Haloferula helveola: one gene and its partner. The protein of the gene in region 1 binds, or shares a complex with, the protein of each later gene. Links are inferred from orthologs where the notes say so. Each region holds a gene or a part of one and is shown on either strand. Other genes may lie near its edges.

What was found.
Region 2: the proteins of dinB (region 1) and dnaN are in contact, whole or in part, in a solved structure (PDB 1OK7), measured with the Escherichia coli proteins. The link is inferred for Haloferula helveola from one-to-one orthologs.

Annotation. Positions count from the first base shown.
Region 1 is NZ_AP024702.1:2,743,846-2,748,150, reverse strand. What follows is about bases 699-3,675. They hold dinB (DNA polymerase IV), read left to right. Parts: upstream 699-1,656; coding sequence 1,657-2,694; downstream 2,695-3,675. Other genes in these bases: HAHE_RS10025 (metallophosphoesterase family protein), read left to right, coding at 3,662-3,675; HAHE_RS10030 (cytochrome b562), read right to left, coding at 2,962-3,369; HAHE_RS10040 (NUDIX hydrolase), read left to right, coding at 950-1,558; HAHE_RS10045 (M3 family metallopeptidase), read right to left, coding at 699-863. Outside these bases: more of HAHE_RS10045, read right to left, coding at 1-698; more of HAHE_RS10025, read left to right, coding at 3,676-4,305. UniProt on the Escherichia coli protein: Poorly processive, error-prone DNA polymerase involved in translesion repair and untargeted mutagenesis. Copies undamaged DNA at stalled replication forks, which arise in vivo from mismatched or misaligned primer ends.
Region 2 is NZ_AP024702.1:5,468,174-5,472,440, forward strand. Bases 362-3,300 are described here. They hold dnaN (DNA polymerase III subunit beta), read right to left. Parts: upstream 2,411-3,300; coding sequence 1,313-2,410; downstream 362-1,312. Other genes in these bases: HAHE_RS20925 (ABC transporter ATP-binding protein), read left to right, coding at 362-1,237; dnaA (chromosomal replication initiator protein DnaA), read right to left, coding at 2,553-3,300. Outside these bases: ribosome biogenesis GTPase Der, read left to right, coding at 1-91; more of HAHE_RS20925, read left to right, coding at 263-361; more of dnaA, read right to left, coding at 3,301-3,980. UniProt on the Escherichia coli protein: Confers DNA tethering and processivity to DNA polymerases and other proteins. Acts as a clamp, forming a ring around DNA (a reaction catalyzed by the clamp-loading complex) which diffuses in an ATP-independent manner freely and bidirectionally along dsDNA.

The DNA of each region.
Region 1 (4,305 bases):
GCCATCCGACGCTGCAGCGTCAGGTCGGCGAAATTCGCGTGGCCGAGCAGTTCGGCCTTCTTCTGGCGCAGGTCGAGGATCTTCCAGATCAGCTCGGTGTTGTCGTAGTCGCCGGTCGCACCGACCGCGCTCGATCCTTCCCAAACCTGGCGGCGGATCGAGTCGTCGTCGAGATGCTGCATCACCGGGAACATCGACGGAAACTGCAGCGTGAAACGCCACGCCGGCTTGTCGTCGGTCGCCACGCCCTTGGCCTTGGCATTCGCCAGCGCCCCCGCCTTGGCCGACTCCGGCAGGCCGGCGAGACGCGACTCGTCCTCGATCACCAGATCCCACGCGTTGGTCGAATCGAGCACGTTCTCGGAGTAGCGCTTGGTCAGCTTCGATAGGTCCGCCTGCAGACCGGCCAGCTCGTCCTTCTCCGACGGCGGCAGGTTGGCGCCGCTCTGGATGAAATCGAGCATCGTCTCCTCGACGAAACGCTTGCGGATGTCGTCGAGCTCGTCGGTCGCGGCCGAGTCACCAAAGGCATGGAGGATCGACCACAGCTCGGCATTGAGCGGGATCGAGGAATGGAAATCCGACACCGCCGGGAGCATCTTGTTCAGCGCCTCACGCTGCTCCGGGTAGTCGCAGACCGAGTCGAGGTGCTGCAGCCGGCCCCAGCCGCGGTCGAGCAGTTCGGTCGCTTCTTCCAGCGCCCCGAAGGTCGATTCGTAGGTCGCCTGAGCCGGCTCCTGCTCGCAAATCTTGCGGATCCCTTCCTTGGCGACGTCGAGCGCGTGCTGGATGTCCGCCTCGATCGTCTCGGCCGTCAATGTCGACCACTTAACCTCAAAATCTTCCGCGAGAAATGGATGCATGAGCCTTTACCTAGGGCATCCCGACGGAATTGGAACCGGAAATTCCCGCGCTTTCCCCGGTCCACTTGCGGGGCCACAGTCGCCGCATGGAAAGCGCGCCAACCGACCTGCTCGCCCTCAGCCGGGAGATCAAGGGGATCGCCGAAACCGGGCTCCGCTACGGCGACAACGACTTCGATCGCGAGCGCTACAAGCGCCTCCACCAGATCGCCAGCGAGTTGATGGTCAGTCACTTGCCCGACTTCCGCTGGCCGGTGGAGCTCGGCTACCCGACCCCCAAGCTCGACGCCCGAGCGGCGGTGATCGACGACGGCCGCATCCTGCTCGTCCGCGAGGCGACCAACGGCCTCTGGACGCTCCCCGGCGGCTGGACCGACGCCGGCCACACCCCGGCCGAGAACGCCGTCCGCGAGGTCAAGGAGGAGAGCGGCTACGAGGTCGAGGCGACCAAGCTGATCGCCGTCTGGGACAAGACCCGCCACGACCACCCGCCCGAGCCGGAGTACGCCTACAAGATGATCTTCGCCTGCCGGCTGCTCGGCGGCGAACCGCAGACCGACCATGAGATCCTCGAGCTCGGCTGGTTCGCCCCCGACGACCTCCCCGAGATGTGCCCGCACCGTGCCTCGCCCGACTACGTCCACCTCGCCTTCCGCCACCACGCCGACCCCAGCCTGCCGACCGAGTTCGACTAGGTAGGGTCGGACGCCCCGGCCGACCGTCGAACCCGCCATACCAGTCCGCCCCACTCTTCCCACCGCGGACAAGCGAGGGCGCTTGTCCCTACCTTTTCATGCGCAAGATCCTCCACATCGACATGGACTGCTTTTACGCGGCCATCGAGGAGCGCGAGAATCCCGACCTCCGCGGCAAGCCGGTCGGGGTCGGCGGACGCTCGCGGCGCGGGGTCCTGACAACCGCCAACTACGAGGCGCGCAAGTTCGGCTGCCGCTCGGCCATGCCCGTCTTCAAGGCCCTCGAAGCCTGCCCGCACCTGGTCATCGTGCCGGTCCGCTTCGACCTCTACCGCGCCGAGTCGGCCCGCATCCGCGCGATCTTCGGCCGCTTCACGGAAATGATCGAGCCGCTCTCACTCGATGAAGCCTACCTCGACGTCTCCCACCTCCAATCCTCCGGCGCCGCGGTCGCCCGCGAGATCCGCGCCCAGATCCGGGAGGAAACCGGCCTCACCGCCTCGGCCGGAATCGCGCCGAACAAGCTGCTCGCCAAGATCGCCAGCGATTGGAACAAGCCCGACGGCCAGAAGGAGGTGCGCGAGGAGGACATCGACGACTTCCTGCGCGAGTTGCCCGTCGGCCGCCTGTGGGGGATCGGCCCGAAAATGAAGGCGCGGCTCGCCCAGCTCGGCATCCACACCTGCGGCGAGCTGCGGCAGTTCGACAAGATCCAGATGGCCAAACGCTTCGGCTCGTGGGGACTCGAACTCCACCAGCTATGTCGCGGCATCGACGACCGCCCGGTCCGCACCGAGCGCATCCGCAAGTCGCTCTCCAGCGAAAACACCTTTTCCGAGAACATCGAGACCCTCGCCGCGCTGAAGCCGGTGATGCTCGCCCAGCTCGAGGGCGTGCGCGAGGATCTCGCCCGCAAGCATTCCGACCGCGCCATCCGCTCGCTGGTCGTGAAGCTCAAGTTCGCCGACTTCACCCGCACCACCGCCGAGCGTGCCAGCCCGCACCTCGACCCCGCCATCTTCGACGAGCTCCTCACCGAAGCCTGGACCCGCGGCGCCAATAAACCGGTCCGGCTCCTCGGCGTCGGCGTCCGCTTCCGCGACCCCGAGGAAAAGCAACAGCTCGATCTTTTCTAATCCCCGCCCGACCCAAACCGCGCTTCACGGATGTTCGTAGTTCCGCCTTTAGGCGGGAGGAAGTGACTAGTGATTAGTGACTAGTAAAAAGTGCCCGAATCTCCGCAGCTCAGGCTCCGCAGCCCCCTGAAGGGGGAACTACAAACCCCAGTGGCCTGCTCCACACACTTCACTTCTCACTGGTCACTAGTAACTAGTAACTAAACAAAAAGCCCGGACCGCTCACACGGCCCGGGCTTCCCAAAATCGAATCGCGAGTTCAGACGATCAATCCTCTTCCATGAACTCGTCGTGGCCCGTCTTCTTGGCGTCGCGCAGCGGGCCGATCAGCTCCTGCACCTTGTCCATGTCCTTGGCGACGAAGGCTTCCTCGATTTCGCAAAGGGTCACGAGGAGTTGCGCCGTCTGCTTGCGGTAGGCCGCCATCGCGACCTCCTTGCCACCCGGGTGGCCACCCTTCTCGACGAACTCGGGCGTCATCGCGAAGGCCTTCACCACTGCCGCCTGCGCCTCGCGGGCCAGCTTGGCACCTTCGGCCGCGTCATCGGTCCGGCGGAACGCCTTGTACGAATCGTTGAGGATCTCCATTTGCTCGGCCAGCGGGGTGTCGTCCGCGCGGACGGGCACCAGGGCGAGCATGCCAACAGCAAGAGCGGGAATCAGAAGCTTGGTCATACGGCCCCGGATACAGCGGATCGCGTGCCGTCCTGTCAATCCCGTCAGGCATGACGGAAACGCCATTCCGTCCCGCAAGGCGGCCGCCACCCGGGAAGTCCGGCGGAGCTCGTTCCGTGCATTCTGCATACCCCGGACTCTCGGGGAGGCAGCTTGCATGGTTTCCCGAGTCGGGCCCTCTCCCGCCACCGCCGTGGCCGGCTTCACAAATGACTCACCTTCAAGGATTCGCACCGGAGGCAGATGCCGCCCGGAGCTCGGGGCACCGGTCTTGCTAATTGGAAACGTCCCGATGATCGCCCCGATCCTACCGCTATTCCTCCATCGATACTGTCTCGGACAGTCCCGAGCCCGCCGAGTCGCCGGGATCGCGTTCGCTCTCATTTCCCTGACCTTGCTGATGGCCGGCACGACCGACGCGCGGACGCTCAAGTTCCACGGCCCGGTGATCCAGTGGCATCGGGATCCGTGCACCACCGCGTCCTTCAGCTGGGTGGAGCAGATCGCCCCCGACGGCGAACCGCTGCCGGTCTGGCGGACGGGCAATGCGGGCTTCGGCTACGGCGATGACGACGATGTGACGGTGCTCGCCGAAATGGAGGACCACTCGACCCGCCTCTACCTCGCCAAGACATTCAACGTGAGCGGGATCCCGTCCGATGCGGCCCTCAAGTTGGGAATCCGCTACGACGATGCCTTCATCGCCTACATCAACGGCCGCGAAGTCGCCCGCTCGGCCAACATCCGTGGGCGACACGCAGGGGCTGACGTGACCGACGACCACGAAGGCGACACGGAAGAGGTCTTCGTCATCGCCAATCCGCGGAAGGTTCTCAGGTCCGGAAAGAACCTGATCGCCATCGAAGGACACAACGTCCGCAAGTCGAGCAGCGACCTGACTTTCCAGCCGAGGCTGCTTCTCAACGGCCGCGAGAT
Region 2 (4,267 bases), 2.7 Mb from region 1 along the record:
GAACCGGCTCCGCGAGTCGAATCCGGCACCGGGCGTTCCCGTCGTGTTCTCCGTCCGCTCCCGGCGCCGCGAGGAGCGGAACTACCGCTGAAGCTCCGCAATCACGACGGAGTTCTCCGGACCGCGCGAACCCACTCGCGCAAGGGCGGCTACGGAAGACGTGCGACTGGGCTGGCGCGGTCCGAACCCTCCGCCCACCCACATTTTCGGAACAAATTCCCTGCCCACCCGGCAGTATCCGTGCTTTGAAAGGTCCAGCACGATGGCCCTTCTCGACGTTCAGAACCTCACCACCCGCTTCCACACCCGCAACGGCGTCGTTCATGCGGTCGAAGACGTCTCCTTCAAGGTCAAGGCAGGCGAAACGCTCGGAATCGTCGGGGAGTCGGGATCCGGGAAATCGGTGACCTGCTACTCGTTGCTCGGCCTGATTCCACAGCCTCCAGGCCGGATTCACTCGGGTAAGGCGATCTTTGACGGCGTCGACCTCCTGCAGGCCAGGGAGCGCGAACTGCGTGGCATCCGCGGCAAACGGATCTCGATGATCTTCCAGGATCCGATGACTTCGTTGAATCCGTTCATGCGGATCCGCGACCAACTTACCGAACCGCTCGAGATCCACGAGAATCTTCGCGGCAAGGCGGCCGTAAGCCGCGCCATCGACGCGCTGGCCGAGGTCGGCATCCCGGAACCCGAGAAACGCATCGAGGCCTACCCCCACGAGTTCTCCGGCGGCATGCGGCAGCGCGTGATGATCGCGATGGCACTCATCACCCGACCCGAGCTGCTCATCTGTGATGAGCCGACCACGGCACTCGACGTGACAGTGCAAAAGCAGGTCCTCGACCTGATCCGCGAGCGTCAGAACGAACTGGGCACCGCGGTCATCTTCATCACGCACGACCTCGAGGTCGTCTCGCAAGTCTGCGACTTCGTCAACGTGATGTATGCCGGCCGAATCGTCGAAAGCGCCTCACGCGAGGAACTCTTCCGGAAGCCGCTCCACGCCTACACCCGATCGCTGCTCCAGAGCATCCCGGCCCGCCACCAGAAAGGTGAGGAACTCTACACCATTCCGGGACTTCCGCCGAACATGTCGAATCCGCCCGCGGGCTGCGCGTTCGCCCCGAGAAACCGGATCGGCAATGCGGAGCTCTGCGTCACCGACCACCCGCCGGAACTGACCGAGATCACGCCCGGGCACTACGCCCAGAACTGCCCCGGTTGCCTAGCCTAGGGAGCGCGGCTTTGGAAGCCGCTGCCGGGTTGCAGGTGGAAAGCTGCGGCTTACAAAGCCGCTCTCCTGAGTACCTCAGCCCGTCACGCGCATCGGCATGATCACATAAAGGAAGCTGCCGTCGATGCGAACCACGCCCGGGCTCATCTCGTCGATCAGATCGAGATAGACCGTCTCCTCATCGAGGTTCTGCAGCGGCGCCTTCAGGAACTCGGGGTTGAACGCAATCTGCAGGTCCTTTCCGTCGTACGGCACCTCAAGGGTTTCGCGGGCCTCACCGACATCCGGGCTGTTGGCGGTCACTTCGACCTTGTTGGCCGAGAACACCAGCTTGACGGAGTTCGACTTGTCCGAGGACAGCAGCGAGACACGGCGGACGGTCTCGAGCATCGCCTCGCGCGGCAACTCGACCCGCTCGCTCGAATCTCCCGGAATCACCTGACGGTAGTTCGGGTAGTTGCCCTCGATCAGCTTGCTCACCAGCAGGTGATCGCCGATGGCGAAAGAGATCTGGCTGTCGCTGAGACGCACCAGCACCTCACCGTCGTTGCCGAGGAGGCGCTGGAGTTCCTGCACAGCCTTGGTCGGCACGATCACGTCGACCTCCTGGCTGGCCGGGAAATCGAGATCGTTTTCGACCATGGCAAGACGCCGTCCGTCGGTCGCAACAAGCGTCAGCTTGCCCTCGCGGAACGAGGTGTAGATGCCGTTGAGCACATAGCGCGTCTCGTCGGTGGAAATCGCGTAGGCCGTCTTCTTCAGACCGTCACGCAGCAGCTGCTGCGGAATCCGGTATTCCTTGGCGCCCTCGAAGTCCGGAAGCGGCGGAAAGTCATCCTGTCCCAGACCGATGATCTTGAAGAAAGAAGGACCGCACTGGATCGAAGCCACATTCTTGGCATCGACGGTGATCTCGACCTCGCTCGCGGGCAGCTCGCGAATGATGTTCACCAGCCGCTTGGCGGGAAGGGTCGTCGCCCCATCCTTGGAAATCTGAGCCTCCACCGAACCGGTGATCCCGACATCGAGATCGGTCGTCGTCAGCTGCAGTCGGCCGTTCTCGGCAACAAGCAGAACATTCGACAGGATCGGAAGTGTGGTGCGGGTGCTGACGACATGCTGAACCTTCTGCAAGCCGTCGAGAAGAGCCTCTTTGGAAACGGTGAACTTCATTGCTCGGTCGGACGCCGGTCAATCGTGCGTCTGCCGAATGCTCTGCCCAGACCCGAAGGCTTGGCAAGCCTTCGTTTGGCCTTACCGGCACTTGTTCACAAGTTACGGCAATCCCTGAATTTCAAAAACTTTTGCAAGTTGTTCAGCGTCTGAGATCCGCCTCGATCTGCTGGATCCGGTCCCGGAGCTCCCGATCGACATCAATCTGCGATTTCACCTTCTTCACCGCGTGAATCACGGTCCCGTGGTCCCTTCCGCCAAAGGCCTCGCCGATCTCGATCAGCGACGATTTGGTGAGCTGGCGGCTGAGATACATCGCGATCTGGCGCGGCCCAGCGATGCTGGCCGGGCGACGGCGGCTGGTCATGTCCGCCAGCCGCATGTCGAAGTGCTCGGCCACGGTCCGCTGGATCGAGTCGATCGTGACTTGGCGTCCGTTCTCCTCGCGGAAGAGGTCCCGCAGCAGGTGCTCCACCTTTTCCAAGGTCACCCGCTCCCCGGCGAGCGACGCGAATGTTCCGACCCGCATGAGCCCGCCTTCGAGCCGCCGCACGTTGGTCCGGATGCGCTCGGCGAGCAGGCGGACGATGCCGTCATCCACGCGTACCTTCCACTCCTCCACCTTCCGCTGGAGAATCGCCAGCCGGGTCTCGAAGGCAGGCGCCTGGAGTTCGACCGTGAGTCCGCACTCGAAGCGCGACACCAGCCGCGGCTCGAGGTTTTTGATCTCCGACGCCGGCCGGTCGCTGGTGAGAACCACCTGGCAGCGACCGTCGAGAAGCGTGTTGAAGGTGTGGAAGAATTCCTCCTGCGAGCGTTCCTTGCCGCCGAGGAACTGGACATCATCGATGAGCATCACTTCGGCACTGCGATAGCGGCGGCGGAACTTCTCAAGGTCCCCTTTGCGGACCGCGTCGATGAACTCGTTGGTGAACTTCTCGCAGGTCAGGTAGACCACCTTCGACGCCTTGGTGCGTCGGAGCCACTCCTGGCCGACCGCCTGCATCAGGTGGGTCTTCCCGAGTCCGGGTCCGCCATGAATGAAGAGCGGGTTATAGCCCCGGCCCCTGCCTTGCGCGACCGCCTCACAGGCGGCGTGGGCGAACTGGCTGTTGTTGCCGACCACGAACGATTCGAACGCGAACGAGGGATTGAGACCGGCCCGCTTGAGGTTCCGATCCAGATCCTTGCCGTCCGCCGAGGGCTCCACGGCCGGGAACCAATCGTCCTGCTCGGCTGCCTCGTCCTCAGGCGGCGCCTCGGCAACAACCTCCTTCACCGGCGCGACAACCAGCTTCACCTCGGCCACGTCGGGGAACTGTTCGCGAACGGCCGCGGTCAGCTCGTTGAGGTAGTTCGTTTCGATCCACACATGGTGGATTTCGTTCGGCAGAAGAATTTCAGCGGTGCGGTCCTCGACCTTGCCCAAACGTGACGCCCGAAACCAACGCTCGAACGCATCCTTGCTGACCAATCCACTCAGTCTCTCGCAGACTCCGAGCCAATCCTCCGCCGTCTGCTCCGACCCGTTGTTGTCATCCGACCTTGCCAACGCTCCCGCCTGGTCCATCTGTTTCCGTGCTCTAAAAATAAGGGTTCTTTCCCGGCGTCTGACCATCGGACCACATGCTCCGCGGCGACCGGGGTGAAAGCTTTAAAGGAACGGGCACCCCGGATGGAAAACCTTTTGATCCCACTCTAACAATTGATGCAGTTCGGTGCCTTTCCACAAGCGTTCCACGGTTTCGGATTTTTAAAATCTTGACGCTGGATTTGCTTCATTTCTCCGAATGAAATGCGCGCCAGCCACCGGAACACCTACAAATCAACCAGTTGGTTTTCGTGTTTTTACGGGTG